Regions from separate parts of the Neobacillus sp. BP17 genome, predicted to be linked through region 1. Evidence: a T-box and tRNA genes for the amino acid it is inferred to sense, from the RefSeq annotation. Region 1 holds a T-box; the other holds one or more tRNA genes.
The links. The T-box of region 1 lies ahead of AC4QJR_RS21515 (valine--tRNA ligase). A T-box ahead of a tRNA ligase gene usually reads a tRNA of that ligase, here a tRNA-Val.

Region 1 (16,020 bases):
ATTTCCGACCTTCAATTACCAGCCGCAGGAAGAATTTGAAGAAGAGGAACACGAACCTACATGGGAGTTACAGGAAGCAAGAAATGTAGAGAGCCAGCCTTCATGGGAGTTTCAAGAGGCCAGTAATCAAGAAAACGAACCTGCAGTAGATTTACAAGAAGTTAGAAATGAAGGGTACCATTCATCATGGGATATAGAAGAAGTAAAAAGTGAAGAGAGCCAGCCAGCATGGTATTTCCAGGAAGCAAGAAGTGAGCCCAGCCAGCCAGTGCAAGAGCAAGAGCATGCGGGCGATGTGGAAGCAGAGCAACACCCAACAGGTCAGGTTGAAGAGGAAGTAAGTCAGGTAGAAGAGAGCTCTTCCTCCCCAGAGGAACCACCAAAAAATGTAAAAAAGAAAAAAGCAGCCAAAAAGAAAAGTATGACGTTAACCGAGTTCTTTGCTCGGAAGGATGAACATGCGGAGCAAGCAAGAGTTAAGATTTGCATCGTCCAAAAGGGCGATACCGTGAGCAGCGTAGCAGATCGATATGATGTATCCGTACAAAACCTCCTTCGCGTTAACAATCTTGAAATCAATCAAGATGTATACGAGGGCCAAGTATTATATATTCCTAGCAGCTTTGCAAAAAAATAACTAAAAGAGATGAGCGGGTTCTTTTGACCTGCTCACCTTCTTTTCATAATCGTAATATCGTCCATCAAGCGGGCGGTTACGCTTTTCCAATGGAAAGAGAGTTGAAAGTTCACATGAATAACTCCAATCATCTAGCCGCAATTGCCCCAATCTTAAAACATTATCTTGTTGAACCTCAGTTTGTAGAGGATTTTGGCAGCGTCCTCAAGGTTTATTCCAATAAAGGAACTTTTGCATTAAAAAAAATTGACCCGACGACCGGGACCGATTTCATACGTCATGTCCATCTTCTCTACCAAAAAGGATTTAACCGTATCGTTCCAATATATCCTACCATGGACGGAAGGTATGCAATATTACATGAAAATGACCTCTATTACTTAATGCCATGGATGTCAAATGAACAAAAAGAAGACCGTGAGCACAGAAATCAACAGCTGTTTCGTGAACTAGCCCGCCTTCATACACTATCCGCTAAGGAAATTACCTTGGATAAAGAAGAAAGAACAGAGCACTATGAAAAGACTCTTCAACAGCATGAAAAACATCAGGAATTCCTCGATGGCTTCATCGACGAATGTGAAAAAAAGACCTACATGTCGCCTTTCGAATTGTTATTCTGTCTCTATTACAATGAAATCAGCCAAGCGCTGAAATTCTCGAAAACCAAATTTGAAGAATGGTATGAAAAAACGAAAGACAATGAAAAGGCCCGCATGGTGATTACTCATGGAAAATTGTCACCCGAGCATTTTTTATATGATGATAAAGGGTATGGTTATTTTATTAACTTTGAGAATGCTCGCTATGGTTCACCGATCCATGACCTCCTGCCCTATTTATCACGAGCTTTAAACACCAATCCAAAACGAAGCGATACAGCCATCGATTGGGTCTATCATTATTTTAAATACTTTCCGTTTAAAGCGGATGAAAAATTATTATTCTTCAGCTACTTGGCGCTTCCGATTCCAATTATCCAGGTAGCAGAAAGCTACTATCGGAAGGAGCGTCCCAAAAACGAGTTAAAATATGTACGCCAGCTGCAGCACCGCTACTGGCATTTGAAAAACTCCGAGTATGTTGTCATGAGAATGACCGAGATTGATGCGCAATCAGCAGCAAAAGAAGGAGCCCAGCAGCAGTAAACTTGCTACAAGGGCTCCTTATACGATTTCAAAATAGATCGACACAGCAATCGCCACAAATAACGTTAATAACACGATATCAAAGAATGTAGGAATAATCAGTGTTCGAATAAACTGGAAGACCACAAATGGAATAACTAATTGCGCTGCCACCCTCCGACAAGTCCGAAACCAGGGTTGGTATTTAAATTTATTGAAATTCCTCTTCACCAAAAACCCCCCCTTTTTTATTTTCTTTATGTATATTCCACATGAGCGGAGAATTCTCCAAAAAAGAAGCATATAGTATAAAAAATAAAAAAAGTGGTTATCATTATTGACGTCAAACCCTTTTTTTCGGTAGTATAATAATATAATTTAATTAATAAGCAACGACAGGGAAGAGTACGATGCCAATCTGCTTTATAGAGAGGGAAATTATGAGCTGGAAGATTTCCTAAGCAGACAGTCGGAAGGTCGCCCACGAGCTTCTTCTGCGAACGGATCATATGAATCCTATTAGTTGAAGACGGACAAAATCCGTTATCTACATAAGTGCCAATCAGTTTTTTTGATTGGAAAAAAGGTGGTACCGCGAAGCAAACTCCATTCGTCCTTTTATGACGATTGGGGTTTTTTATGTGGAAAAGGAATCAAAGGAGGATTTTACAATGGAAACAAAGGAACTAACAATGCCTACTAAATATGACCCGCAAACGATTGAAAAAGGTCGATATGAATGGTGGCTGCAAGGGAAGTTTTTCGAAGCAAAAGATGATGAAAGTAAGCAGCCATACACGGTTGTTATTCCACCGCCAAACGTAACAGGGAAACTTCATTTAGGTCATGCCTGGGATACAACGCTGCAAGATATCGTGACCCGTATGAAGCGGATGCAGGGGTATGATGTGCTTTGGTTACCGGGGATGGACCATGCGGGGATTGCTACCCAAGCAAAGGTAGAAGAAAAACTTCGCAGTGAAGGCAAAAGCCGGTACGATTTAGGCAGAGAAAAATTCGTTGAGGAAACATGGAAGTGGAAGGAAGAGTATGCTTCTCATATCCGTCAGCAATGGTCGAAACTAGGCTTAGGCTTAGATTACAGCCGCGAGCGCTTTACGCTTGATGAAGGCTTATCAGATGCTGTTAAAGAGGTGTTTGTTACCCTTTATAAAAAAGGCCTCATTTACCGCGGTGAATATATTATTAACTGGGACCCGTCCACCAAAACAGCTCTATCAGATATCGAAGTAATTTATAAAGATGTTCAAGGTGCCTTTTATCATATGAGCTATCCGCTTGCCGATGGTTCCGGACATATTGAGGTGGCGACAACCCGTCCCGAAACAATGCTAGGCGATACGGCTGTTGCCGTTCATCCGGAAGATGACCGCTATAAGCACCTCATTGGTAAAAACGTCATTTTGCCAATCGTTGGCCGCGAAATTCCAATTGTGGCTGATGATTATGTGGATATGGAATTTGGATCTGGAGCGGTTAAAATCACACCTGCCCATGACCCGAACGACTTTGAACTTGGTAATCGTCATAACTTAGAACGGATTCTTGTTATGAATGAAGATGGCTCGATGAATGATAAAGCCGGCAAATATAAAGGTTTAGACCGTTTCGAATGCCGCAAGCAAATCGTGAAAGATTTGCAGGAACAAGGTGTTCTTTTCAAAATTGAAGAGCATCCACATTCCGTAGGTCACTCTGAGCGAAGCGGTGCAGTGGTTGAACCGTATCTTTCCACCCAATGGTTTGTTAAAATGCAGCCGCTCGCAGATGAAGCGATTGCCCTGCAAGATAAAGAGGCGAAAGTAAACTTTGTTCCAGACCGCTTTGAAAAAACATACCTGCGCTGGATGGAAAATATCCGCGACTGGTGTATTTCAAGACAACTTTGGTGGGGTCACCGGATCCCGGCTTGGTACCACAAGCAAACAGGTGAGGTATATGTAGGAACAGAAGCACCTGCAGATGCGGAGAACTGGGAACAGGATAAAGACGTTTTAGATACTTGGTTTAGTTCGGCATTATGGCCGTTCTCAACGATGGGCTGGCCGAATACAGAAGCGGCTGATTTCAAGCGTTACTTCCCAACTGACGTGTTAGTAACTGGCTATGATATTATCTTCTTCTGGGTATCCCGAATGATTTTCCAAAGCATCGAGTTTACTGGCGAGCGTCCATTTAAAGATGTACTCATCCATGGTCTCGTTCGGGATGAGCAAGGCCGTAAAATGAGTAAATCCCTTGGAAACGGCGTAGACCCAATGGATGTTATCGAAAAATACGGTGCCGATGCGTTAAGATATTTCCTTTCTACTGGAAGTTCTCCGGGTCAAGACTTACGTTTCAGTTTTGAAAAAGTAGAGTCCACATGGAACTTTGCCAATAAAATTTGGAATGCGTCCCGCTTTGCGTTAATGAATATGGACGGCATGACCTATGATGAAATTGATTTCAGCGGCGAAAAATCAGTTGCCGACAAATGGATTTTAACACGTTTAAATGAAACGATTGAACATGTGACACGACTTTCTGACCGCTATGAATTCGGGGAAGTAGGCCGTGCATTATACAACTTTATCTGGGATGACTTCTGTGACTGGTATATTGAAATGGCGAAACTTCCGTTATATGGGGAAGATGAAGCAGCTAAGAAAACCACTCGTTCTATTCTAGCTCATGTATTGGATCAAACGATGCGATTGTTACATCCATTCATGCCATTTATCACCGAGGAAATTTGGCAAAACCTTCCACACCAAGGTGAGTCCATTACGACGGCGAAGTGGCCAGAAGTAAATCCAGCTCTTTCTGATGACCAAGCAGCACAAGAAATGAAATTACTCATGGAAATGATTCGTTCTGTACGAAATATTCGTGCGGAAGTAAACACTCCAATGAGCAAGAAAATCAAAATGCTCGTCAAAGCGAAGGATGAAACAGTTCTTACATCGCTTGAGAATAACCGCAGCTATATTGAACGTTTCTGTAATCCTGAAGAATTGCAAATGGGTGTGGAGCTTGAAACGCCTGAAAAAGCCATGACAGCCGTTATAACTGGCGTTGAAATCATCCTGCCGCTTGCGGGCTTGATTAACATCGACGAAGAAATTGCTCGTCTACAAAAAGAATTCGACCGCTTAAATAAAGAAGTGGAACGAGTTCAAAAGAAATTGAGTAATGAAGGCTTCATGAAAAAAGCCCCTGAGAATGTTGTAGCTGAAGAGCGGGCAAAAGAAAGTGATTATCGTGAGAAGAGAGCAATCGTAGAAGCTCGAATTAAAGAATTAAGAGGGTAAACTAAATGATGAGGCGAGTCCAGCAATGGAGTCGTCTCATCTTATTACACATACAAAAAAGATGGGGTGTCACGGATGTTTACTACATATAAAGAAGCCCTAGAATGGATCCATGCTCGGTTAAGACTAGGGATCAAGCCAGGTTTAAAACGGATGGAATGGATGATGGAAAGACTCGGCCATCCGGAAACAAAAATGAAGACCGTTCATATTGGCGGTACCAATGGTAAAGGGTCTACTGTTACCTATCTTCGTTCCATTCTTGAAGCAGGGGGGTATACGGTCGGAACCTTTACCTCCCCTTATATTGAACAGTTTAACGAACGAATTAGTGTCAATGGCAAAGCAATTAGCGATGAGGAACTGCTTCAGCTAACAAATATCATCCGCCCATTGGCAGATGAATTAGAAAAGACGGACCTAGGCGGCCCAACGGAGTTTGAAGTGATTACCGCCATGGCGTTTCATTATTTCGCAAGTTTGAACAAGGTTGACATCGTTATTTTTGAAGTAGGGTTAGGCGGTCGCTATGATTCAACCAACATTATTCAACCGTTAGCTTCCATCATTACCAACATCGGTCTTGATCACACCAATATCCTCGGAAATACATATGAGGAAATTGCTTTTGAAAAAGCAGGGATTATTAAAAAGAGTACCGCCTTATTCACAGCTGTTAAACATCCAGGTGCGCTCAAGGTCATCGAGGAACAAGCTCAAAAGAAAGAGGCACCCGTATATCGCTTAGATCAGGAAATTTCGATAAGCGGTCATAATTCCTTAGGTAAGGGTGAAATGTTTAACGTTTCCACTCCATTTCATACACTCGACCAGCTGGAAATCAGCATGATGGGCAAGCATCAAACGGAAAATGCCGCTCTTGCTGTAATAGCTGCCCAATTTTTACATCAAAAAGGCGAGTTTATCTTAACCGAACAAGCGATTCGAGCAGGATTACAGAAGGCATATTGGCCAGGTAGATTTGAAATGCTGTCGGAAAGACCACTGGTCATCATTGACGGGGCCCATAATGAGGAAGGGATTACAGCTCTTACACATGAACTATCCACTCGATATCCCAATCGCCATATCCAGATTGTCTTTGCTGCATTAACGGATAAAAAGCTGGACGAGATGATTGGGAAACTCGATCGAATTGCTTCCCAAATTACTTTTGTTAGCTTTGATTTTCCACGCGCGGCCAAAGCAGAGGAGTTACTGAAAATCAGCCAGTCAGCCAACAAACTTGCGGTGGATGACTGGGGTTCGTATCTTGCAGAAGAAATAAAAACACTGGATAACGATAACATATTAGTTATAACAGGGTCACTTTATTTTATTTCAGAAGTAAAACCATTTTTATCCCAGTTTTTGAAAAATAAGAAAATTTCTTTATGACAGGATATTTTTTCGATGGTAAAATAATTTTATCTCAATAAAAACAAGAGAGGAGGATAAGCATGAAGGTTAAACCATATATCAAGAATTTGATTTTACTAACTTGGATTTTAATGGTTCCAGCTGGAACGTGGTTCACTTATAAGACTTATCCTCCACAAATCTCCGGGCAGTGGACGGATATCCTTGCCTTTTTACTGTTAACCTGTGTGGTTGCAACGATGCCGATTGTCATAAATAATATGTTTATATTCTTAATCCAATGGGTGGCGCTTGCTACCTTTTTAAGATTCGGTTTATTTGTGGAAATCATTTTTGCACAAATAGCCGTTCTTGTTTTACTACTCAAGTTGCGGATCCTCCGCAAAGGGGAATTATTTCGATTACCGCTTAACTTGAATATGTTTTTCCTCGTTTCCTTGACCAGTGGACTGGTCTACCACGGGCTTGGTGGAGAGGTAGGACAGAATTTTACAGAAAACTCTAATTACTTATGGCTAGCTATGTTATATGCAGTGGTTAGTTATGCGATGAATCAGATCATTGTCTCCTTCAATCTATATTTTATTTATAAAAGCAAAGAATCCTATTTCGGAAAGGATTTTATTGTTGAGACGATAACCACTTTCATCACCTTTCCGATTGGGTTTGTACTGTATATCCTTTATAATCAAGTCGGCGGTTTAGCCCTGTTGTTTGTGGGGATTCCTTTTGTCAGTTTATCTATGATTTTCAGACTTTATTATTCTAGTGAAAAGATCAACGGATATTTACAAAAGGCTGCTGAAATCGGTCATCAAATGGCCGAACGCTTGAAGGTTGATGATGTGGTTGATTTGTTGATTCAAAAGGTTAGTGAAATGCTTCCAGTGGATTATGCCTATATCCTTGAAGTAACGAAGAATGATGAACTTCAAGTCGTTCGAGGGGTCGAAGGGGGCGTGACTAAGCATTTCCCTCCTGTCAAGAAAAACCAAGGAATTAGCGGGATGGTGTGGGCAGAGCAGAAAACATTCTTATTTACAGCAAGGAAAGAATGGCGGAACTTTTCGTACGGTCATCTACCTGATGATGCCGAAAGTGTTCTAGGTGTACCCATCGTTCGAAGCAAAAAAGTACTTGGCGTTTTAGTACTTGCTTCAAAGCGAAAGCGTGCCTTTGAAAAATTCCAATTGATGATTATCGATATCCTCTGCTCCCACTTTGCGGTTGCCATTGAAAATGCCAAGCATTATGAGATGACAAAAATGCAAAGTGAACGCTGTTCATTAACCAAACTGTATAATTATCGTTATTTTGAAAACCTGCTAACTGAAGAATTTGAAAAACTAACCCGATTTGAACGTCGAACACTATCGTTAATTATTCTGGATATCGACCATTTTAAACATGTCAATGATACGTATGGTCACCAAAGCGGCAATGAAATTCTGTTTGAGCTTGCCAGCCGATTAAGTAAGTTGGTAGGTGGTCGTGGTACGGTGGCAAGATATGGCGGAGAAGAATTCGTTGTACTTCTGCCTGATACACTCAAAGAAGAGGCATACGAAATGGCTGAACAAATTAGGCAAATGATTTCCAATTGGCCATTTACCATCCAACAATCTTTTGACTTTGAACAAACACAGCAGAAAGTCATGATTACCGCATCAATTGGGGTCGCGACAGCACCTGAGAATGCCGAAGATGCGTTGGCTTTGATAAGGCATGCGGATCGGGCACTTTATGTGGGCGCAAAGAGGGCTGGGCGGAATAGGGTGGCGGAGTATTCTTCGTGTTAAAAAGGTGTGACGGTAGTTGTCTTTACAACTACGGTCACACCTTTTTATCGTGTTAATTATAATCAACGCTATTTATGATGGTATTTACATTGTCTCCCCATTTAATATTAAATTCAGGCGGTATAAGACTTCCACATTCCCTAGTAAAAGTATTAAGATCAACGGTATATTCAGTTTTTATTGAACCATTTTCCCACACTTTACCTAACACATATAATTTACTAGTTGAGTCGACATCAACCTTTTTAGCTGCTAAATTTCCATTTACACACATCTTGGAGGAAGATAGAATGTTTAAATTATTATCAGTCGTTGCGCTCTTATAGTTTGCATCAGTTGGTGGAGCATCTGCACCTCCAACATAAACAAAAGAATGATCAGCAAGTTCTAAATGTTGATTAACATACAATGTTTTATTCACTAGAATTTTTGATGTTCCACTTATCTTTACATTCTGCATAAATTTAGCGCCGTCTTTTGTTTCTATAATTACATTTGAAGCGCTATTCATGTTTTTGTTATTTGTAAATGCACCATCAGAGTGGATTTTTACATTTGTTATATTATTTTCGTTGCCATTTCCATCAAAAGTGAGTGCACCTGTAGTGTAAATTGTTTGGTTATCTCTAATGTTATTATTACCAGTAAAATTACCATTACCCTTTATATAAACATTGTCACAATCTAACGTTGTACATTCTGATGTTGATATTGGTTTAACCGTATCAAATTTTGGCAGTGCATAAGTGTTACTGGTATCAATTGTTCTTTGATCAATGATTGAAGCAAAGTCTATAGTCATTTTTGTAAAAAGAGTAGTTTCTTTTGAGTTATCATTTCCGATAACATTAAAACTAATAATTACTTTACTCGAGCTCGGGTCAGGATCTGAAGTAACAATATAATTACTCATACGATATGGAGCATTCGTAGGAGTTGAAATGATTTTACCTTGTAGCACTTCTGCCATTTTTTTAGCAGCTTCGGTTTTAAATTTATTTTCATCCTGAAGCAAAGGTCTATCCCTTATATAATCACTTACAGTTTGTTGTTGAGATTCAAATGTTTTTTGAATTTCCACCTGGTAATTCGAAATCCCCGCTTCAGCTGCTGCAACCGAACGAGATTTTTTCTCAACCACCTGATTTTGTTTCACACTGCTAAATGCCTGCCCCATGAATGAGAGGAATATAACCATAAAAACGGTAATGATCAATAATACGGTTACAAGGGCATATCCTTGTTCATTCTTCATTAAATTCTTCATTGATAATCCGCACCCTTCATTCGATAAAGAAATGTATCTTGAGTTATACTGTTTTGTGGATTATTCTTTTCACTTGCATTAATTTTTAAAGAAACGTCATTTAGATAACCATCATTTAATTTATTATTGGGTTTTACTGTTTTTGGCCCAGAGCCTGGCACAGCATTTATTTCAAGAATTTTAAAACAAATCGTAGGGTGATTAAATATTTGCGTTTGCTTAGGACTAGTTTTTAGGTTCGTAACTTTAATTTCACAGTTTTCACTTTTGATTTCGTATTCCATCAGTGTTTGATGTACTTTTTTTAAATTTGTAATTAATAGATTGGTTTCTTGAATCATCGTGTTTTTAGAAATTGCCTTTTGCGAAAAATTATAGCCTTGAAAAAAAACACTCCAGGCAATAATCCCTACAAAGGAAAGAATGGATAGAGTTACAAGTACTTCAATTAGCGTGAAACCATTTTCAGTTCTCTTCATATATCTCATTTCCTATCTTTTAACATATCCGAATGTTTCAGTAATGACATGTTTATTCTTTTTATCTATCAATTGAACAACAATCGAATGGATACTTGATAATCTTGAACTTGTTTCAGCAAATCTCTTAATTTTAATATTCACGTCATATTGATCTTTAGTCGTTTCGAAATAATAATAGGTTGGATCAGAGTAGAACCTATTATATGTTACTTTTGAATCAGTTGGGGTAAATCCAGCTGTTTGGTCAGTCTTAACTAAAAACCATTTCACATCACTTGATTCTTGCCAATTAATAAGAACTTCTTTAGCAAGGTTTATAGCTTTAGCCTTATCTTGATTTTGATTATTCATAAGTCCCATTTGTGGGAAAAATTTCATAACGGATAAAAAGATAATTGAAAGAAGCACAATGGATACAAGAACCTCGATTAAAGTGACTCCTCTTTCATTGCAAATTAATTTCATTCTAATCATTCCTTAATGATAGCAAAATTAGTACAAATAGATGGAAAAATAATTAGGATTATCTACCTATAAAATTATTTTCCATCTTCTTTTAAACAACTTAAAAGTATTATACAATATTTATTAGGCGAATTTTGTCTAATATTTGAAGAAAATTAAATCATTTGAAGGAAAATGTAGTTTAATAGTATAAAATGACTAATTAAAAGGAGAGTGAAAGAATGCAATCAATTTTATGGGCCTTTAGTTCGGTGGTTATACCCACGTTAATAATATACTTGCTCCCATTAGGTTACACCTTAAAAGGGAAACTCCTTTTAGTATTAATTAGTTTTATTTTATCTCTTGCAGGACTTGCAGCCGTTTCAATCATTCCGTTGTGGGAGACGGCATTAATACTTTTAGCGCTCAGTTTTTTTGCAGCTTACTTTATGAGTAACCGAATGGAAACAGTATTATTACCAAAAAATCCTGGATTAGAAGAACCAATGGATGTTGAATTTGAAGGCCGCAATTCTGATTATGAAATTGAAAATTTAAAAGATATTAATTTGGTGGAAATTAGCGATGAATTACCATTAGCTGATTCGTCCCATTTTAAATTAGAAAAAGATCCAGTGACAGAGGTAGTATCTTCTCAAGACTTGTCTGAAATTGTAGATTTACCTGTTAGTGAGCAGGAGCCAATTGATATGGATATCTCCTTTTTACTAGAAAGAGATAATGAAGTAGTAGATGTAAAAACGCAAATTAAAGATCGAGACATGGAAAATGACTATTTATCTGATATTGAAAGTTTATTAGAGCTTGAATTAAGAACAGAGCAAGTGGGTTCACATGTAATTGAATCGAAAGAAAAGGTAGTTCTACAAAAGTAAATAACAATAATTCTATCTTAGTTTAATAGATGAAGTATATGTGAGTGTTTGAAGGGAGACAGAACTTTTGGGCAAAAATCAGCAAATGATCAAATTGTTTGTTGTTTTACTATTTAGTACAGCATTTATTTTTAATTTTTCCCATTTTGGGGCAAAAGCATTTGAAAAAATGACAAATGCAGATGGAAAATTCTCTGATGGTACCACGGTCGGTGCTTTAGATGTTTCAGGAAAGACAGAAATGGAAGCTAAAGGCCTGTTAGAGGAAAAATACGTTGAATGGGTGAAACAGACAAAGATCCAACTTCAATATGGAGAAAAAACAGCTTCATTTGATTTAAACCAATTTCACCTAGATTCCGGAAAAACAATCAATTCCATTAAGGATGGGCAGAAAAATCCTGCCTATATTACGGTAGATAAATTAAAGGTTAAAGAGCAATTAGAACTATTATTTTTTCCAATTAAAACAAGTGATTTTGATATCAATAAGCTCACAGCGAGCTTAAATACGACAGCTTCCTTATTCGAATCCGGTTCACAGACTTTGGACCTTCATAATCATTTCTTACTTGCAGGAAAAATTAAAAAGGATGCTGTCATAAATTCCGCCGTGGTCTCAATGACAGATGTGCCGTTTGCTTTGGGAACAATCATTGATAAAAACCCAGAAATAGAAATTTCAGAAGGTGCGAGTTTTTCACTGTTAGATTTTGCGAAAAAGCAAAAAATTGATGATCTAGACTCTTTAAACATAATTGCCACAGGTATTTATCAAGCAATCTTACCTTCAAATTTCAAAATTCTAGAAAGAAACATTGGCAGCATGTTACCTGCATATTCGAAGTTAGGATTTGAAGCGATGGTCAATCTACCTAAAAAGACAGACTTGATAATAGAAAATCCTAATAAATCAAAGTATAAACTAAAACTCCTCTTAGAAAAAAAAGAATTGATGGTTTCTTTGACGGGGGAAGAATTTGTATATAAATATGAAATCAATACTAAAGAAAAACAAGATTTAGCATACAAGACAATCATTCAATATAGTCCACTTCTTCTCCCAGGAAAATCAAAGGTCCAAACTGAGGGAAAAACAGGAGAAATTATTAAGGTTTATCGGGATGTTTTTCAAGGTAACGAACTTCTTAAAAGTGAACTGATTTCAGAAGACTATTATCCTCCTTCATACCAGATTGAAGTCCACGGGCTAGCTGGCAGAGTACAAGCAGGAACTCCAACGACTGATACAACTGGTAATTCAGATAGCAGCGGTGACCAGACTACCGATTCATCAAATATGAATGGAAATCAAACATCAACAACAGGTAATACCGAACAAAATTCTAACGATAATGACTTATGGGGCAAGCCAAATGAACAACCAAAATAAAAGCAGGGATGTAAAATGAGGCAATCACGAAAACGACTAGGAGATTTGTTAATTGAAGAAGGTTTAATTACTCCTGAGCAACTTCAAGCTACATTAGATGAAAAAAATGATTCTCAAAAACTTGGAGATGCCCTGTTACAAAAAGGATATTTAACAGAACAGCAATTAGTTGAGGTGCTTGAATATCAACTTGGTATTCCGCATGTCAGCCTCTTTCAATATCCATTTGATACCAATCTCTTTTCACTAATCACCAAAGAAACAGCCAAAAGAAATTTAATCATCCCTTTGAAAAGGGATGGAAATAAACTTTTCGTGGCAATGGCGAATCCAATGGATTTTATCGTGATTGATGATTTGCGGTTGTCGACCGGTTTTCATATTGAACCGGCCATTTCTACGAAGGATGATATTCTCCGGACTATAAATAAATATTATGATGTCGATGATGGACTAGATGAATTACTTGATGAACTTCAATTAAACGATCGAGACAGAAATGAAGACGTAACAGATCAAAATTCTCCGATTGTTCGATTAGTGAATCAGATATTAACCAATGCAGTGATTCATCGGGCCAGTGATATTCATATCGATCCACAAGAGACAAGGGTGGTAGTCCGTTACCGAATTGATGGTGTTCTTAGGAATGAACGAATTCTCCCGCGAAATATGCAAAGTGTATTAACGGCAAGAATAAAAATCATGTCTAATCTTGATATTACTGAGCATAGAGTACCGCAGGATGGTCGAATCAAGCTGAATCTTGACTTTCATCCGGTTGATCTCCGTGTCTCAACACTGCCAACTGTTTATGGTGAGAAGATTGTTATGCGGATTTTGGATATGGGATCCACATTAAATGATTTGAACAAGCTTGGATTCAATTCCTTAAATCTGAAGAGATTCAATGAGATGATTGAAAAGCCAACGGGGATTGTCCTTATAACAGGGCCAACAGGATCAGGAAAGTCCTCGACCCTTTATGCTGCACTTAATAAGCTTAACAGTGAAGCAGTTAACATTATTACTGTCGAGGACCCGGTTGAATATCAATTGGAAGGGATTAATCAAATTCAGGTTAACCCGAATGTAGGGATGACCTTTGCGGCAGGACTTCGGTCGATTTTACGTCAAGACCCAAACATTATTATGGTTGGGGAAATTCGTGATAAAGAAACGGCTGAAGTGGCTATTCGAGCTTCATTAACGGGACACTTGGTTTTAAGTACTCTCCATACCAATGATTCAATTGGGACAGTTACCCGTCTGATTGACATGGGTGTCGAACCATTTTTACTTGCTTCATCACTTAGCGGGATTGTTGCTCAGCGTCTTGTTCGAAAAGTGTGTCGTGATTGTGCGGAGGTTCAAGAGCCATCGAAGCGTGAAATCGAGATTTTTGCCAAGCGCGGAATGAAGATTGACAAAATTACTAGAGGAAAAGGTTGTTCCTCATGCACCATGACTGGCTATAAAGGCAGGCTTGCACTTCATGAAGTGTTGGTCATAAATGACGAAATGAGCCGGGCAATGATGAATGGAGAGTCGTTTCAAAAGATGAAAGAATTGGCAAATAAAAATAAAACGATCTTTTTATTAGATGATGGATTATTAAAAATAAAACAAGGGTTAACGACAACAGAAGAAGTATTAAAAGTAGCAATTCTGGAGTAGGAGAGCATGAAGATGAAAGAAAAAATTGACGCTATATTACGAGCTGCAATTGAATATAAAGCCTCAGATGTTCATTTAACGGTCGGTGTTCCCCCAGTGATGCGTATAAATGGTGACTTAAGAAGATATGGAACCGATAAAATCATGCCAGATGACACCGAAGGTATGGCTAAAGCGATTATTCCTGAAGGATTGTGGGACTTATTTAAGGAAAAAGGAGAACTGGATTTCTCCTATGGTGTTCCTGGTATATCCAGATTTCGTGTCAATGCTTATCATCAGCGGAAAAGTGTTTCAATTGCCTTAAGAACAGTCGCATCTAAAACACCAACAATTGAAGAACTAGATTTACCAGATATCATTTCTAAATTGGTTGAGAAGCCACAGGGCTTAATTCTCGTAACTGGACCAACAGGGAGTGGGAAATCAACAACTCTAGCATCGATGATTGATTATATGAATCGAACGATGCGAAAGCACATCATTACTTTAGAAGACCCGATCGAATATCTACATCGTCATGGGAGTTCGATTATTGATCAGCGGGAAGTTGGTTTCGATACCAATAACTACGCAAGTGGCTTAAAGGCGGCACTCCGTCAAGATCCAGATGTGATTCTGGTTGGGGAGATGCGTGACATCGAGACTATGTCAATCGCGATAACTGCAGCTGAAACAGGTCACCTTGTTTTAGGGACGCTGCATACATCAAGTGCACCAACAACAATTAACCGAATCATTGATGTTTTCCCACCGGCACAGCAGCCACAAATACGTGTACAGTTAGCTTCTGTATTAGTAGGGGTTATTTCTCAACGTTTATTTCCGACTGCGGATAAAAAAGGCCGGAAAGCGGCAACTGAAATATTAGTAAATAACCCTGCAATAGCCAACCTTATAAGGAATGAGAAAATTCATCAAATCCAAAGCACGATGCAAACGTCCCGCGCACAAGGAATGCATACGCTTGAAATGAGTATCAGAGACCTATTGGATCGAAACATAATCCAAAGAGAAGCCGCTTCGCAATACTTGCATGAAAAGATGATGATGAATGGCTAGATTTAAATACAGCGGGCGGGATCGTAAAGGAAAACGGCAAGGCACTCTTAACGCTGGTTCTAAGCGGGAAGCGATGGAAAAGTTGAAAGAAGAGGGAATTAGGGTAATTGAAATGACCCAAGTACCTGAGACCCTTATGACTAAGGACCTAACGCTTGGAACTCCAGTGAAACTGCAGGATTTTGTCATTTATTTAAGACAATTTTCGACTTTAATTAAAGCAGGGGTCACGGTTGTCGAAGCAACGTCGATTTTAGCCCATCAAACTGAGAGCAAAGCATTAAAGAAAGCCCTGCTGGATGTGGAACAGCAGATGAGGGAAGGCAATCCTCTTTCTGAAGCTGTGTCTAAACACAAGAAAATCTTTAATCAAATGTTTATTAACCTCGTTAAAGCAGGGGAAGTCAGCGGTAATTTAGATGAGACACTCGACCGTTTAGCTGAGCATTTCGAAAAACAACATTACACACGACAAAAAATTGTCTCTGCGCTATCCTATCCGATTGCAGTTGGAATTATTGCTATTATTGTTGTTATTT
Region 2 (16,020 bases), 2.8 Mb from region 1:
ACTAAAACTGTGCCCGTACATGAACTTACAAATATCATCTTGATTGGGATAGGGAAATAGTTGGAACATAAAAAAGCCAGCCGTTTTACCGACTGGCTACATTTTTAGTTACAAATTCCTAAGTTTACATCAGCAATACATTGCACTGCACAGAAGCAGCTTAAGTCAACTGTAATACAGTCGTTACTTGCGCGGAAACGTTCAACTTGACAAACTTTATCAAGGTTGATACAGCATTTATCTCCGCCTGAAACCAAGTTAACTGGACAGAAAGTACCACCTTCGCGGCGTCCTGGTACTAACACACGAAGTGTAGCGCAACAATTATCAAATACATCTTCTACACGGAAGTAGATAGACACACATGCATTATTTTCGTTACTAAAGAATGCATGGAATGGAGAGCCATCTGCAGTACTTAATACAAATACGCGAGTATCGACAGGATCTCTCCTTACGGGAGACACCAATGACCCGAGGGGCTCAGCAAAACAACTGGAACACTCAGGGCATTCGTCTTCTTCAACTGCATTGTCCTGGATGTCCTTAATGGCACGAACGACTTCACAAACGCAATTCCCGTGACGAAAATCATGATTATTTCCACAACCCATTTATTTTTCCTCCTTATTCCGATATATATCTTACAATACTAACATATTTCACAGAGCACTCTTGGGACACGGACAATCGCCTTATTTAAGCAAATTAGGCTAAGAAAAGCTCTTTGAAAGGATCCTCTAAAATGAAAATAACCTTATTAAACTTACTTCTACTATCGCTGGCGAGCTTTAGGCTGACAAGGTTACTTGTTTTTGATAAGATTACCGAGTTTATTCGGGTTCCGTTTTTCAATGAAATAAAAGAAAAAAATGAGTACGGAGAAATGGAAGTTTATTACGTACCGAAAGATAAGGGAGTTAAAAAATTTTTTGGAGAACTTATTAGCTGTTATTGGTGTACAGGAATATGGACTTCCATTGGAATTGTTTGTTTATCAATGTTATTCCCGGACTTTTCGTTTCCAATTATCTTAATATTGGCGGTTGCGGGATGTGCATCCATAATGGAGTCGATTGTGCAGTTTTTTATCGAAAAATAGTGTTTTTCGCTGAGACAAGGATTATAGGTTGTTCATATTCTATAGCAGTGGACATAGTATTAAGAGCGAGGGAGAGAGTATCATGAGTCAAAAGAAAAGGAGAGCTCAATCAACTGAGTATTCACAATCAATTCAATCGTCACAATCAACTAACATGTATCAACCATCAAAATCAATAAAGCAAAAAGGAACAGGTTGTGGCTGTGGGAAAAAAACTTCAAAGTAAGTAAGAGGAACTGTCAGATTAGCTGGCAGTTTTTATTTTTCTTAAACAAAAGATAAAATAAAAGTTATTCCTCATAATTTTAATCATTGTCGAAAAAACTATATAGTAGCGGTAAATATAAAATGGAACAAGGGATGGGAATCATATGAGAGCTACTCATCGATGGGTTTTACTTACTTGTTTAATGTTACTTTCCTCCTGTGACCAAAACCAACAGGTTACGGATAGCCAATTAACACTTATGAAAAAAACGAATCCTAGCCCAATCGTAACACAAAAGAATAAAAGTAAAGATCAGATTAAAGACATTGAGCAGGATGTCAGCTCGTTTCCAGAATTATATGATGTGGCTGTTGTGGAAGGAAAGAAAGATACACTAGTTGTTTATAAAGTTAAACATTTATATCGATTTAAAATGAAAAAAATTGAAAAAAATATCAACAAAATGCTGGAACGAAAATATCCAGATGAAAACTTTACAATCTCAAGTGACTATAAAATTTTTCTAGAAACAGTCAGACTTGATGAGAAAATGAAATCCTCAAAATATACAGGGAAGAATGCTGAAAAACGTTTTAACGAAATCGTTAAGATGACAAAAGAATTGAAGTAAGAAAGGAAGAAAATAGATGGCAACGAGTAAACAAAAAAATATGACACCCCAGCAGCGCAACTATCAACAACTTCAACAGAAGCATGAAATTAAACGACCTGTTCTGAAGAACTGTATAAAAGCATTTTTTGTTGGCGGTATAATATGTGTGATCGGTCAAGCCATCAGTTATTTTTATATTTATTATTTTGATTTTACTGAACAGAGTGTAGGAAATCCAACGGTAGCAACCATGGTATTTTTGTCTATGCTACTAACTGGATTTGGAGTATACGATCGACTTGGACAATTTGCAGGGGCAGGGAGTGCTGTGCCCGTTACAGGCTTCGGAAATGCAGTAATATCTGCAGCAATAGAGCATCGAACAGAAGGCTTTGTTTTAGGAGTGGGTGGAAATATGTTTAAGCTTGCAGGGTCAGTCATACTCTTCGGTGTTTTCTCGGCATTTGTTGTGGCACTGATTAAGACCCTGCTGGTGATTTGGGGGGTATTGTAATTGTTAAAAGGGCACCAATCATGGATTTTTACAAATCGGCCAATGATCACTTCTACCGGAGTTACTGGTGGACCGTTTGAAGCCAATGGTAATTTAGCAGAGGATTTCGATTTACTATATGAAGACTTATGGATGGGGAAGGAAACATATGAAAAAGCACACCGGTTACTATTAGAAGAGGCGATTAAAACAGCATTAAATAAAAGAAATATGGAAAAGGAACAGATCCAATTTTTATTTGCTGGAGATTTAATTAATCAAATAACACCAACAAGTTTTGCCGCAAGAACCATGCAGATTCCTCATTTCGGTCTATTTGGTGCATGTTCTACATCCATGGAAGGGTTGGCACTGGCTTCATTTGTTGTAAATTACCAGGGAGCAAATTACGTCCTGACAGGTGCATCGAGCCATAATGCAGCGGTAGAAAAACAGTTTCGCTACCCAACCGAGTATGGAGGTCAAAAACCGCCGACTGCACAATGGACGATAACAGGAGCAGGCGTGGCACTTGTGCAGCCTAATGAACCTGGGCAGGTATTTCCGGTTACAACCGCGGCTACGATCGGAAAAGTGATTGATATGGGATTAACAGATCCCTTTAATATGGGAGGGGCGATGGCTCCTGCCGCAGCCGATACCATTATTGCTCATTTCCGTGATTTGCAATTAGACCCCTCCTATTATGATTTGATTGTTACAGGAGACTTAGGCAGGGTCGGTCATGATACAGCCTTTGAATTAATAAACAAAAGTGGACTCGAATTAGAACGAGGACAATTCCAAGATTGCGGGTTATTAATGTATAAGGATGATCAGCCGGTACAGTCTGGAGGAAGTGGGGCTGGGTGCTCAGCAACAGTCTTGTACGGACATTTATTGAACCAATTGAAAAAGGGTACATATAAACGGATTTTAGTAGTCGCAACAGGTGCATTGCTGTCCCCGCTCAGCTTTCAGCAAAACGAATCCATTCCATGTATTGCACATGCTGTTGCTATTGAAATGAACGAAGATAAGGGGTGATCCTATGTTAGCAATGTTTTTTTGGGCATTTGTAATTGGCGGGCTAATCTGCGTAATTGGGCAGCTTTTATTTGATGTTGCAAAGCTTACTCCTGGCCATACACTAAGTTTGCTCGTGGTAATTGGCGCTGTATTAGATGGTTTCGGACTTTATGAACCACTCGTTGACTTTGCTGGGGCTGGTGCTACCATTCCAATTACCAGTTTTGGTAATTCCTTAGTTCATGGAGCCATGCAGGATGCAGAGAAACATGGCCTTATTGGCGTGTTGACTGGGATGTTTCAAGTGACCAGCTCTGGTGTTTCAGCAGCAATTATTTTCGGATTTATCGGTGCATTAATATTTAAACCTAAGGGTTAAACTAAACATTTTTGAATCCAATTTACTGAAATAGATGGCGCGCCTACACACAGTAGAATGTAATTTCATATGTTATTAATGAGATTACAGAAGTGAGGTGACATTCTATGTTTGGATATGGCGGCTGTGGTTACGGTTACGGCGGTGGATTTGGCTACGGTTCAACTTTTGTATTAATCGTCGTATTATTCATCCTTTTAATCATCGTTGGTGCAAGCTTCTATTAATAGGTAGTGCTTGCTGTAGGGAAATGGGTTGGCCTGAAAAAGAAGCCAGCCCTTTCACTTTTTTTACTGAATAGTGCCTAGATGCACGTACGCTTTTCCAATTTTATTCACCAAATTACCCATCCTTCATACAATAGAAGTAGTTTATGAAGGAGCGTGATCTTTGAATATGGATAATGGATTTTTTAAAAACATTGAAAAGAAAACAGGCGTGAATATGAAAGATATCTTTGAATTAGCTAATTCATTACAAAACGCCAATTTTCAGGATGAAAAAACTGTCCGCAATGTAATTCGTCGTGTTTCTCAAATTGCAAATAAACCGGTAAGTCAAGAAATGGAAGATCAAATTGTTAAATCCATTATTAATGATGGAAAGCAACTGGATCTTAATACAATCTCTAATATGATTAATAAAAAATAAAAAGAAGAAGACCTCCTTCCTAAATTAGGAAGTGGTCTTCTTCTTTTTATTAAGGGGCGCTATAAAGCGCGAGCGATGTGCCTTTTTGCCTCGTCTATTTTCTGGAACGGAGATAAAAAGCTGATCTTTAGCTCGAGTCATCGCTACGTAAAATAATCTTCTTTCTTCTTCAAGTGCAGTAAAGTCGCCATTTCGATACGCTTCCAGTGCAAAATCGTGCGGTAAACTGCCGTCGACAGCACCGACAATATAAACCGTTTTATATTCGAGACCTTTTGAGCGGTGAATCGTACTAAGACTAATAGCTTCATGAAAATGTTTACTTAAATTTTTAATTTCTTTGTTCATTGCCGACATATGTTCTGCATGAGCAAGGAACGCTTCAATTTTATCGAAGCTTTTTGCAGCCACTTTTAAGTCTTTTAGATCGTCAGAGCCTTTTTCAAGCTTATTTGACTCGTTACCCCGTTTTTTTAAAAAATCAAGGAAGCCTATATCTTTTTCGACTTTTTCAAGTGCTGAGTGTGGGGGTGAATGCTTCAATCCCCGAATAATTGTGACCGCTTTTTTTAATTTTTTTTCTTGAAAAGCATGAGCGGTAGTTAAGTGGCTAAGCGCTTCAAGCAGACTGCAATCCTTCAAGATGCTTTGTGCTTTTAATTCTTTAAGGACCGTTTGCCTTAGAAATAACAAAGGTAATACCTCAGACATAGCCTGTGGGTCATCCTCATTTAGGCTTACCTTTAGAAAGGAAAGGGCGCTTCTAACAATATAACGATCGTAAAAAGCTTCTGCATCTAGATCAATCTTAAATGGAAGGTTAGAGCCGGCCAATCTTTCAAACACCGCACGCGAGCCGGCATTGGTTCGATAGAGAATGGCAAAGTCGGAAGGGTTTGCTCCATGAGAAATACGCTCTTGTATATCTGTGACAATCATCGTTGCTTCCTCCTCTTCATTATAGGGAAAAAATAACGTTGGAAGTGCTCCTGAAGAAAACTGTGCCTTCATTTTCTTTGCTCTTCTGATTTTATTCGCCGCAATCATCTGGTTAGCAGAGGAAACAATTTCATGTGAAGATCGATAATTTTGATCAAGTGTGACCAATTTTGCATTGGGAAAATCCTTTTCAAACTGTAGTAAATAACTTGGGTCACTTCCTCTAAATGAATAAATGGCTTGATCATCATCACCAACTGCACAAACATTTTTATGTTTTGCAGATAATAGTTTAATGAGTTCGTATTGAACCTTATTTATATCCTGAAACTCATCAATTAAAAAATGATGAAAACGATTTTGGTACTGGTCAAGCAGGGAGGGGGATGAGATAAACAGATGATAGCAGCCAATCAACATATCATCAAAATCAAACAGTCCCTCTTTTTTCTTATAGGCCTCATATTTTTTATATAAAAAGGCGGTTTTTTCTTCCCAATCAGAATTGGGCTTCACTTCATCGGGCATTAACAGAGAGTTCTTCCATAGGCCGATTTGCTGAAGAGCTAAATCATAGGCAAACTCTTTTTCAGACAGATCAAGTTCTTTTCCTTCTTCCTTCAGGATTTTGTCACGCTGCCATTCTTTTTTTAATAGTTTGTCTGATGACCAAATATGTGCGTCGTGGAACATCAGGATGCGATAAAAAATACTGTGAAAAGTACCAGTAACAAGTTGATTAATTTTATCGCGTTTTATTTGTGGATAGGAAAGCAGCCGATGCTTCATTTCTGCTGCCGCTTTTGATGTGAAAGTGACAAGCATGATCGTTTTCGGGTCGATGAGTTTTTCAGCCAGCATAAATGCTGTTCGGACTGTTAATACCCGAGTTTTACCACTTCCGGCACCAGCAAGTACCAACAGTGAGCCATCCGTCTCTTTGACAGCGGCAGCCTGACTTTCATCAAGAACAACTCCATTTCTTGCAAGTTGTTGTAAAAAAGGTGAGAGTTCCTCCAGATTGTTTTTATCTGGCAGGTTAAATGGAACAGAATATTCAATCGTTTTAGCGGCTTTGAATTGGTCAATGCTTTGCGGGGGTATTGTAATCGTCCTACCCTTTGGGATGCTAAATCCATTCAATTCAGTGGTTGGTTGTATATCAGCCTTGACATCGATCACGATTTCGGGCTCTGGACAATGTTTTTCAGGTGAATGTGTATGGAAAAAATGTGGTTCCTTGTGTATACCTAAAAACAAGCGAACGTTTTCGTTACAGATTGGACAACTTAAATGACCATTTTTTCCGGCAAGAAATATTTTCTGATATTGCTCCCTGCTTAATTGCTCAAGGACAATATTCTGATTTTCATAAATCGCTGTTTTCATAATTTTTTATCCTCTATATCCAAAAATCAAGACATGTTCTATCATATCAAAACCTTGGAGGAACTAAAAGAGGTTCTTTGACATTGATGGAATTACCAAAAAAGCACTTAACGCTGCCGCGTCAAGTGCTTCATGAGGTTATATTTTTTTCACCATCGTCTTATGTGGAATTCCTGCATCCATAAATTCTTCTGAAACAACTTCGTAACCAAGTCCCGAGTAAAATGGAATGGCCTGGGTTTGGGCATTAAGCTTTAATTGATGAATATCGTTGTCACGTGCATAGGCTTCAATCTTATTCATAATCGCTTTTCCGGCCCCTGTTTTTCTTGCCTCTTTCAAGACACAGATTCGTTCGACTTTTCCATAGCCATCAACGAAACGAAAGCGGCCAGCACCAACTGGAGATCCTTCATGGTACATGACAAAATGTTTTGCATCGTTTTCAAAGGAGTCGATTTCCTCTTCAAGTGGGACAGCCTGTTCTTCAACGAAAACAGTTTTCCTAATAAAATAAGCATCTTCAAGTTCTTTTTGATTTTCAACAATCTTTACATTCACTTAAACTATTCCTTTCCAAGACGAAATGTTTCATAAACAGTCCAGGAACCATTTTCTAATTGATAAAGAAGATGGAAACGATCAATCGTTTCTTCATGGTTAATCGCTGTCATACGGAGGGAGCCAAATACATCAGAATGTTCATCATTGGAAAGCTGTTGACCAATGGTAATATGCGGAACAAATGCATATTCTAAGTTTTGCTCGGTAAATTCTTGATTAACTTCGTTATGCAAAGCGGTTAGTTCGTCCGATTTTTCAACTTTAAAATAAATAACATTGTTTACGGGTTTAAATGAGCTGATTTTCGAAGTTTTTAATGTAAATGCCTGGTGATGGGCAGCTAATCTTCTTAATTTATCAGCATATTCTTTCGCTTCTTCTTCGGACGCCTCAAATGCATCTTTTAATGTTAGATGCGGCGTAATTAAAGCATAATGCGGGTCATAACGTTTTCGATAGGAATTAGCTAAATCCTGTAGTTTTTTTGATGGAAAAATAACAACTCCAAATTTCATACGTATACCTCCATTTAGATGAACTTATAATGGCTGTGTTAAACTTGTCTGTTGATTTCCGTTCCAGGCACTTCGCTTTCCGCGGGCGTGCCGGGGAGCCTCCTCGTCGCTTTGCTCCTGCGGGGTCTCCCCTGCCCCGTACTCCCGCAGGAGTCTTCGTGCCTTCCACTCCAATCAACAGAGTGCTAAAAATCAACTTTAACCTCTAACACAGCCTTTATAATAAAAACAAAAATTAACCTTCCTAATATTATAGCAAATTTTCAAAATATATTAAATGACTTATCATGATGTTGATAGGGGTTAATTAAAACAGCATTTTAAGGGCGCGCCGTAAATCAGGCTGCCAGTAGGTCCAGGTATGATTACCACTAAACTCTTCATAAAAATATGTAATGGGTTTCTTTGAAATTATTTTTGAAAGCTCCCTGTTCGGGGTTAGGAAATCTTTAAGACTGCCGTCTGTTGTCTGAACTTCCGTTTCTTGATTCCCGATTACATGATAGAGTTGTAATAATTGTCCCTCTGAGAAGTTTTTAACGGCGCTCAAAATACTATCATCCACATATGGAGAGTGTAAAAGGACTTTTCCAAATGTATGCGGGTATTGAAGCGCTGTCATTAAAGAAACAGCACCGCCAAGGGAGTCGCCGATTAGTGCTCTTGTTGAGCCCATTTGATAGGTAGGAAACTCATGGTCAAGAAAAGGAACTAATTCATGGGCTAGGAACCGGATGTATTGTTGATTCTGGGAGCCCTTTGGATGATATTTCTTGCGTCGGTCTTCTACGTTTTTATAGGGTACCCCGACAATGATTAAATTTTCAATTTCTCTTTGAAAAAGAAACTCGTCTGCCAATCGCACGATTCTACCAAGCTGAAAATAGTCTCGGCCATCCTGGGCAATTAACAGAGAGTATTTATATAACGGTGAGAAGTTTGCTGGCAGATAAACAAGGAGTTGAACATCCTCTCCAAGTTCTGCACTAAAAATGGTAAGTTCTTTGATGGTTCCTTTTGGAAACTCCATGTGATAAAACCCCCTGTGATTCGATCTCTACCACTGCATTATAACAAAACTAAAGTGGAAATGCTTTTAATAATAGGGGGGAGGAATATGGTGTGAATGTGGGTGTGAGAATTAGTGAAGATAGCGGTGGTTAGTACGGGATTCAGGCATAATGGATAGGATATTTTCACGTTTGAAGGTGCGCATTTGTTTTCGAAGCAGACAAAAGGCGCGAATATATTCGTCATTCATTTCCTTCACAATCAACTTCCGTTGGGATAATTCTTGGTTTTCGGCTAGGTAAATCATTTCTAATGGAATATTTTCCTCAATTGAACGTATAAACAGTCCTTCCATCTGGATCACGCCTTTCTTGGTTTATAATATTATTATATCCAAACATTTGTTCTTTATTCAAGACGAATAGAACTAATGTTCTTATTTGTGTTAGTTATAATGGATATTTATAAGGGGAAACTTAAAATGGTATTGACATTTTTTTTATTTTTACTATAATTAGATTTGTAGTTAAATATTTGATCTGTTAGCTCAGTTGGGAGAGCGCAACCTTGACAGGGTTGAGGTCGGGGGTTCGAACCCCTCACAGGTCATACAAGTGCCGACAAACCGAGAGAAATCAACGTTTGTTGGCTTTTTTATTGCGTTCTTTGAAGCAGTAACAGGTATCTGTGCAGCCTGGACGAGCCATATTCTCGAATAGGAGATAAAATTATTAGAAAGTGACCCGAAGCTCTAAGTTATTCCTATTAACGTGGGGTTTAAGAAGGATACAAATTGATATAAGGCAAAAATACATAAAAAGAACGTTCGCTGGTGAATCATAAATTTTATGTATTTTAATATTGAATGAATGTAAAAAACCGATTTTCCTTGTCTAAAGGAGAATCGGTTTTTTTACATTCATTCATCTAATGAGCATTGAACTTCTTTATAATTTGTAAGTTTGGATAGAAGTTCAATAAGTTGGTGTCGCTGCTCTTGAGTCAGATTCTTTAATAATATTTCTGCTGCTTCTTCTTCAAGCAATCGTACTTTTTTAATTTGCATTTGGGCCATGTCAGTCAGCTGTATCAAAGTAGCGCGTCGGTCTATTGGATCAGGCAGCCGGACAAGAAGTCCATCCTTTTCTAGCGCGTCCACAAAGTCAGTAACCGTTCGAGCCTTAACTCCTAATTTGGCCGCTAACTCACTCATTCGTATTTTCCCTACTTCAGAAACAGCAAGTAGAAGGCGAAGTCTGGGTCCTGATATTTGAAACGGCATATCGAGATCTGAAATATGTGCTTCAAATTCTCTCTGAATATAATGAGAAGTCTTAATTAAGGCATAGATAGCTTCTATTGCTGATGCTTTTGAAGAATGTTGGTTCGTCATAAAAAATCCTCCTTGACACGTTTAAAGATATCGAATAAACTCATATTGAGCAAACTTATATTGAGTAAGCTCACTAAAATTTAACTCAATATCCGTTAGTACCATTGTACCTTATAAAGGATATTGTGAAAAAAAATATACAGGGGGGAATTATCTTGTTCATTATATCTATCGTTCTTCAAAGCCTGTTAGCTCTAGTTTTCTTGATGACAGGGTTCATGAAGATAACTGGTAATAAACAGCAAGTTGAAGCATTCAAGCACCTCAACCTGCCACAATGGTTCCGAGTGGTTACTGGCTGGGTACAACTTGTAGGGGTTGCTGGTTTAGTTATCGGTTTTTGGAATCCTGGAGTAACAGCATTAGCTGGGGTATGGCTTGCGATCACCATGCTTGGCGGAGTGATTGCTCATGTTTGGGCAAAAGATCCTTTCAGTCAGGCCCTTCCGGCGTTCATACTAGCTATACTGGCAGCTATTATTACTATTATTAACATATCTGACCTGTTGAACATGTTTTCATGAAAAATTATGGGTGGACAGAATTAAAATTAATTTAAAAGGGTAATTAGGAGGAAGAAACATGACAAATGAGAAATTAAATATTGGAATTATTTTAGGTAGTACAAGGGAAGGGCGAGTAAGCCCGCAAGTGGGAAAATGGGTTAAAGGAATTGCTGACCAACGTGGAGATGCAAACTATGAAATTGTAGATATTGCGGATTATCAATTACCGTTTTTTGGGACAACTGATGGGACAGAACCTGGAATTGCAGCTTGGAATGAAAAACTTAACAGACTAGATGGTTTCGTATTCATCGTTCAAGAATATAATCACAGCATAACGGGAGCCTTAAAAAATGCACTTGATTTAGCTCGTGAGCCATGGAATAACAAAGCAGCAGGTATCGTTAGTTATGGGTCAACTGGTGGTGCTCGTGCTGCTGAACATTTACGAGGAATTTTGGGTGAGTTAATGGTTGCAGATGTCCGTGTCCATCCTACATTGTCATTATTTACTGACTTTGAAAATTATACTACATTTAAACCAGCTGACCTGCACGTTACTAATGTAAATGCAATGCTTGATCAAGTTGCTGCTTGGAGCGGTGCATTAAAAACCTTAAGAAATTAACCAATGATCATTTTGAAATGTCATTCGAATATCAGGTACTACCCAAAAGTAGTGTTTGATATTCTTTTTTTTTCGGGTATTATTCCCGAAGCAGTGAATACTGTATCTGTGCTTGCCAAATTGTAGCTATATACCAGCACTTGAAAAGGAGAAGGAGATCGTATGTCAGTAAAAACAGAAAATAACAATAAAGCATTCTCCATTAAAAACATCATAGGACCACTACTAGCTGTCATTGTTGGTATGATAATGGTAATTCTTGATAGTACGGCGATGAATGTTGCCTTGCCTGGAATAGTGGAAGATTTTAAATCGGATGTTTCGACCATGCAATGGTCCATAACAGGTTATACACTCGCATTATCAGCTGTCATTCCTTTAGCAGGTTGGATGACGGACCGATTTGGGGCAAAAAAGATATTTTTAATTACAATCGCCTTGTTTACACTTGGTTCCGTTCTATGCTCTGTTGCCCGAAACCCTGAACAGCTTATCCTCTATCGGGTTATTCAAGGATTGGGGGGAGGAATGGTAGCGCCAATAGGAATGGCCATTATTTTCCGACTTGCTCCTCCGGATAAAATAGGGGCTGTAATGGGAACACTTGGGGTTCCGATGCTTTTAGCACCTGCACTAGGGCCTGTTTTAGCAGGATATCTTGTAGAATACGTTACCTGGAATTGGATTTTCCTTATTAATTTGCCAATCGGTATTATTGCCATTTTGGTTGGATTGAAATTTTTACCAAAAGTTGAACGCAAGACCGTTGCATCCCTTGATTATTTAGGTATCATATTAGCCCCTATCACATTCTCCATGCTTGCCTATGGAGTGAGTGAAGGGGGCAAAAGCTGGACTTCAACGGAAACTCTTACCGGATTATTTGTAGGTGGAGTTGCTCTCATTCTATTTATTATCGTCGAACTTCGTCAAAAGGAGCCTTTATTAGAGTTGAGAGTTTTTGGATCATCCGACTTTCGAAAAGGGATTGTGATTGCATGGTTTTCCCAAATCGCATTATTTGGGGTTATGATTATTGTCCCGTTATTCTTACAAACAGTAAGAGGTTACGGTGCATTGGATACTGGTTTAATTCTTCTCCCGCAAGCTCTAGCATCAGGTGTTATGATGCCAATCGGAGGGCGTTTATATGATAAAATAGGTGCTCGTCCTTTAGCGATAACAGGCTTGTCTATTATTACGGCATCGCTAGCTATGCTTTCACGAATTTCTATGGATACTACAACTGGATTTATCATTTCATGTTTGGTGATGATGGGAGCAGGAATGGGTCTGTCCATGATGGCAATTAATACTCATGTCCTTCAATCCGCTCCAAAACGTCTTGTAAATCGCGTCACACCATTAACAACTGCGGCCCAACAAGTAATGGTTTCATTTGCAGTAGCAGGCATGACTGGGTTCCTAACGTCAAGAATTACTGATCATGTGACATTAATAGCTGACCCAATTGAAGCTGCCGTTTCTGCCTATGGTGACACGTTCCTTCTAGCTGCAGGGATTGCATTGGCAGGGGCGCTTTTAGGAACAATCCTTAGTAGACCAAAACAACAGCGGGAACATGTCCAAGATGAAGAAACAAAAGAAGTGAATGCAACCATGATGGCAGGACATTAAAAAGAAAAGTGGATGATTCTTTCTATCTAATTAGTTGATTGGTTCGAATCCCTCACAGGTTCATCATAAGAAATCCTAAAATTTCAATGATTTTGGGATTTTTTTCTTTTTTTAGAGTTAAATGAACCTATTACTATGATCAGATGTAGTTTTCCTCTTACGATTGTATTTTTATTAGGGTCATTATGAACTAAATGACCTATGATCCACTTTGAATAATAAATTGGGAGGGTTTGACCTGGTTAATGGCGAAGTGAATAATCAGAGTCATTTCCTTTGGAAATAAGAGGTGGAAAATGGAAAAACGGACGAGTTTAAGAGTTTACATTATTACAATTGCTGGTGCGGTATGTTGGGGACTTATTGGTTTATTTATTGCCCCTTTGTATGCTCGCGGCTTTACGGCTTGGGACGTAGTTGCCATTCGAGGTATTTTTACCTTTGTTATCTTAATTCTAATTATGACAGCATTTTATCGGGATCAGTTACGTACCAGATTAAAAGATCACATTTTTTTCGCCTGTGCAGGAATTTTAAGTGTCGCTTTATTTAATTTTTTTTATTTCGAAGTTTTTTCTCAATCGAGTTTATCCCTTGCAGTAACACTTTTATATACAGGTCCTCTGTTTGTAACCATCTTGTCTCGGCTCTTTTTTAAGGAGTCCCTGACTATTCGTAAAGGGTGGGCACTTGCTCTTGCTATTACAGGTTGTGCCTTTGTTGTAGGCCTGCTGCCACTAGGCCAAGAAGGTATACAAATGAAAACCTTGGTCATGGGGATTTTATCTGGATTTTGTTATGCGTTGTACAGTATTTTCAGTAAACCTGTAACCCAAAGGTATTCTGCATTGACCATTACAACGTACACATTTCTTTATACGAGTATATTCATGTTATTGACAAGTGACATAATAAAAAAGACTGATCAATTTCAATATGCTGATGTTTGGGTGGCAGCGGTGTTGCTGGCGCTCGTATCAACGGTCGCAGCTTTTGTTTTGTATACTTCAGGACTAAAGCATTTAGAAGCAAGTAAGGCGTCCATTTTAGCAACGATTGAACCTATCATTGCAGTAGTAACTGGAGTACTTTTTCTGGGGGAACAACTACGGGGATGGCAGGTGTTAGGAATTGCCTTAGTTTTGTATTCAGCCATTCTTGTCGCAGATGGAAGGTCTAAGGCAAAGAAACCAGTTGATACCATTTTAGAGGAGGAAAGCACGGTATGATACAACCATAGCAGGACCAATAATCGATAACTTAAAAAACCGAAAAAATTAAAGATTCATTTCGAAACTTAATATTTTCGGTTTTTTCATAGGCATAAGCAGGTCAATAATAATTTTTGATTCATCGCACGAAGAAAGAGCGTTAGCTCTTTCGAGGAGGCCATACGCCGCTGACCAGGGCGCTTGCGCTTTTCTTAATTAATAGAGAACACGCCATAAATAAAAGGTTGCATAGGATTCCCAATTTCTCCATGGGATAGAAATCTTTAGGATTTCCTCTTTGGTTGGCTTTCTATCCATATTAAGTAGGGTTTTAATAGCATTGATTAAACCTGCATCATCGATAGGGAAGGCGGCAGGGAAGCGCAGGCAGCGCATCAGCACATAATTAGCTGTCCATGGACCAATCCCACGTATTTTAATTAAGCTTTTTTCGACCTCTTTAAAGTTTTCGGCTTCCCTTAATTTTTCTTTGGATAATTCACCGCTGGCCATTAATTGCGCAATCCCAATAATATATTCACTCTTTTTAACAGTCATTTTAATATCTGCCAGGTCAATAGGTGTGAGTTTAGCAATTCTTTTGTAGGAGGGGAATATCCAATATTTTTTGCCTTCCCATTCGATTGACTCACCGAATTTTTCTACAAATTGCTTCTTTAATGTGTAGGCGAAGCTTAAGTTAATTTGCTGCCCTAAGACACCCCAACAGAGCGCCTCAAACAAATCAGGGATTCCGATGAGACGTAATCCATAAAACTTTTCTACAATCATTTTAAGGAATGGGTCTGTTTTTGCCATTTGATAAAAGGGAGTTAAGTCATTATCAAGGTCAAACCATTCTCGAATATATTGGACGACATCTATAGTCTCCTGCGGTTTACCTTTTAAAAAGTGTACAACCATTTGATTTGAATCATTGACTTTTATTCTGACAAGGGTTGGAATTTCATCAATTGCAATGACCCTTGTAATGGTATCATTTTCAACTTCATACATACATTCATTTTTATTCCGCTCTAGATAACCAAGGTTTGCTTTCAGGTCAAATTCTTCAGGCAGCGGAATGATTACTTTGGATGATTCCTCTTCATAGGTATTTCTAGGATTCGTCACTTTATCTCCTCCGGCATTTTGCTATAATCTATTTTTATCATAAAAGTGTAGAAAACAATGTTTCTATCTTGATGCTACAATCAAAAATCTATTATTTTCCACTTGAATAAGTGTATATTGATTATGTAATTAAAGCTTCTATGAAGGATCTAATAATGAAGGTGAGGAATATTTGTTGAAACCAAAAGTTATTGTCTATAAAAAAGTCGATCCAACAGTTTTGGAGTATGTACGTAAAGCCTGTGAAGTCATTTATTTTGAAGACTTAGATGCAACCACACTTCCTGAATTTTACCAAGAATTAAAGGATGCAGAAGGAATTCTAGGCTCGAGTTTAAAAATTGATGAGAAGTTTTTAGAGCAGGCCCCTAACCTAAAAGTAATTAGCAATATTTCAGTTGGCTACGATAATTTAGATCTTGAGAAAATAACAAAACGAAGAATTATGGCAACCAATACACCTAGTGTTTTATATGATAGTGTTGCAGATACCATTTTTGGCTTATTACTAGCAACAGCAAGAAGAATGCCAGAATTAAACCAGTTGGTCAAGTCAGGGAAGTGGACATCGAAAATTAGTGAAGAGCAATTTGGCGTAGATGTTCATCATAAGACAT

Region 2: it has a tRNA-Val gene. The T-box ahead of AC4QJR_RS21515 (valine--tRNA ligase) is inferred to sense a tRNA for this amino acid. The anticodon was not compared.

What each region holds. Positions count from the first base shown of each region.
Region 1 covers NZ_CM184198.1:4,380,864-4,396,883, reverse strand. Annotated here, with positions in the region: gene spoVID (stage VI sporulation protein D) at 1-637, shown strand, start outside; gene ysxE (spore coat protein YsxE) at 751-1,785, shown strand; gene AC4QJR_RS21520 (YszA family small membrane protein) at 1,804-1,995, opposite strand; T-box leader at 2,148-2,385, shown strand; gene AC4QJR_RS21515 (valine--tRNA ligase) at 2,436-5,078, shown strand; gene AC4QJR_RS21510 (bifunctional folylpolyglutamate synthase/dihydrofolate synthase) at 5,154-6,476, shown strand; gene AC4QJR_RS21505 (diguanylate cyclase) at 6,539-8,257, shown strand; gene AC4QJR_RS21500 (hypothetical protein) at 8,310-9,524, opposite strand; gene AC4QJR_RS21495 (PulJ/GspJ family protein) at 9,521-10,003, opposite strand; gene AC4QJR_RS21490 (type IV pilus modification PilV family protein) at 10,016-10,471, opposite strand; gene AC4QJR_RS21485 (SoxR reducing system RseC family protein) at 10,693-11,349, shown strand; gene AC4QJR_RS21480 (G5 domain-containing protein) at 11,417-12,742, shown strand; gene AC4QJR_RS21475 (GspE/PulE family protein) at 12,758-14,419, shown strand; gene AC4QJR_RS21470 (type IV pilus twitching motility protein PilT) at 14,432-15,481, shown strand; gene AC4QJR_RS21465 (type II secretion system F family protein) at 15,474-16,020, shown strand, end outside.
Region 2 covers NZ_CM184198.1:1,536,512-1,552,531, forward strand. Annotated here, with positions in the region: gene AC4QJR_RS07350 (CotO family spore coat protein) at 1-60, shown strand, start outside; gene AC4QJR_RS07355 (CotY/CotZ family spore coat protein) at 105-614, opposite strand; gene AC4QJR_RS07360 (DUF1360 domain-containing protein) at 746-1,102, shown strand; gene AC4QJR_RS07365 (hypothetical protein) at 1,185-1,328, shown strand; gene AC4QJR_RS07370 (sporulation protein) at 1,474-1,941, shown strand; gene spoVAC (stage V sporulation protein AC) at 1,958-2,437, shown strand; gene spoVAD (stage V sporulation protein AD) at 2,438-3,463, shown strand; gene spoVAE (stage V sporulation protein AE) at 3,468-3,824, shown strand; gene AC4QJR_RS07390 (YjcZ family sporulation protein) at 3,932-4,051, shown strand; gene spoVIF (sporulation-specific transcription regulator SpoVIF) at 4,221-4,475, shown strand; gene AC4QJR_RS07400 (UvrD-helicase domain-containing protein) at 4,500-6,803, opposite strand; gene AC4QJR_RS07405 (GNAT family N-acetyltransferase) at 6,942-7,364, opposite strand; gene AC4QJR_RS07410 (YjcG family protein) at 7,370-7,882, opposite strand; gene AC4QJR_RS07415 (alpha/beta hydrolase) at 8,190-8,912, opposite strand; gene AC4QJR_RS07420 (hypothetical protein) at 9,024-9,248, opposite strand; tRNA gene AC4QJR_RS07425 (tRNA-Val) at 9,430-9,502, shown strand; gene AC4QJR_RS07430 (MarR family winged helix-turn-helix transcriptional regulator) at 9,813-10,286, opposite strand; gene AC4QJR_RS07435 (DoxX family protein) at 10,442-10,810, shown strand; gene AC4QJR_RS07440 (NADPH-dependent FMN reductase) at 10,869-11,420, shown strand; gene AC4QJR_RS07445 (MDR family MFS transporter) at 11,583-13,058, shown strand; gene AC4QJR_RS07450 (DMT family transporter) at 13,355-14,287, shown strand; gene AC4QJR_RS07455 (DNA-3-methyladenine glycosylase family protein) at 14,486-15,358, opposite strand; gene AC4QJR_RS07460 (2-hydroxyacid dehydrogenase) at 15,579-16,020, shown strand, end outside.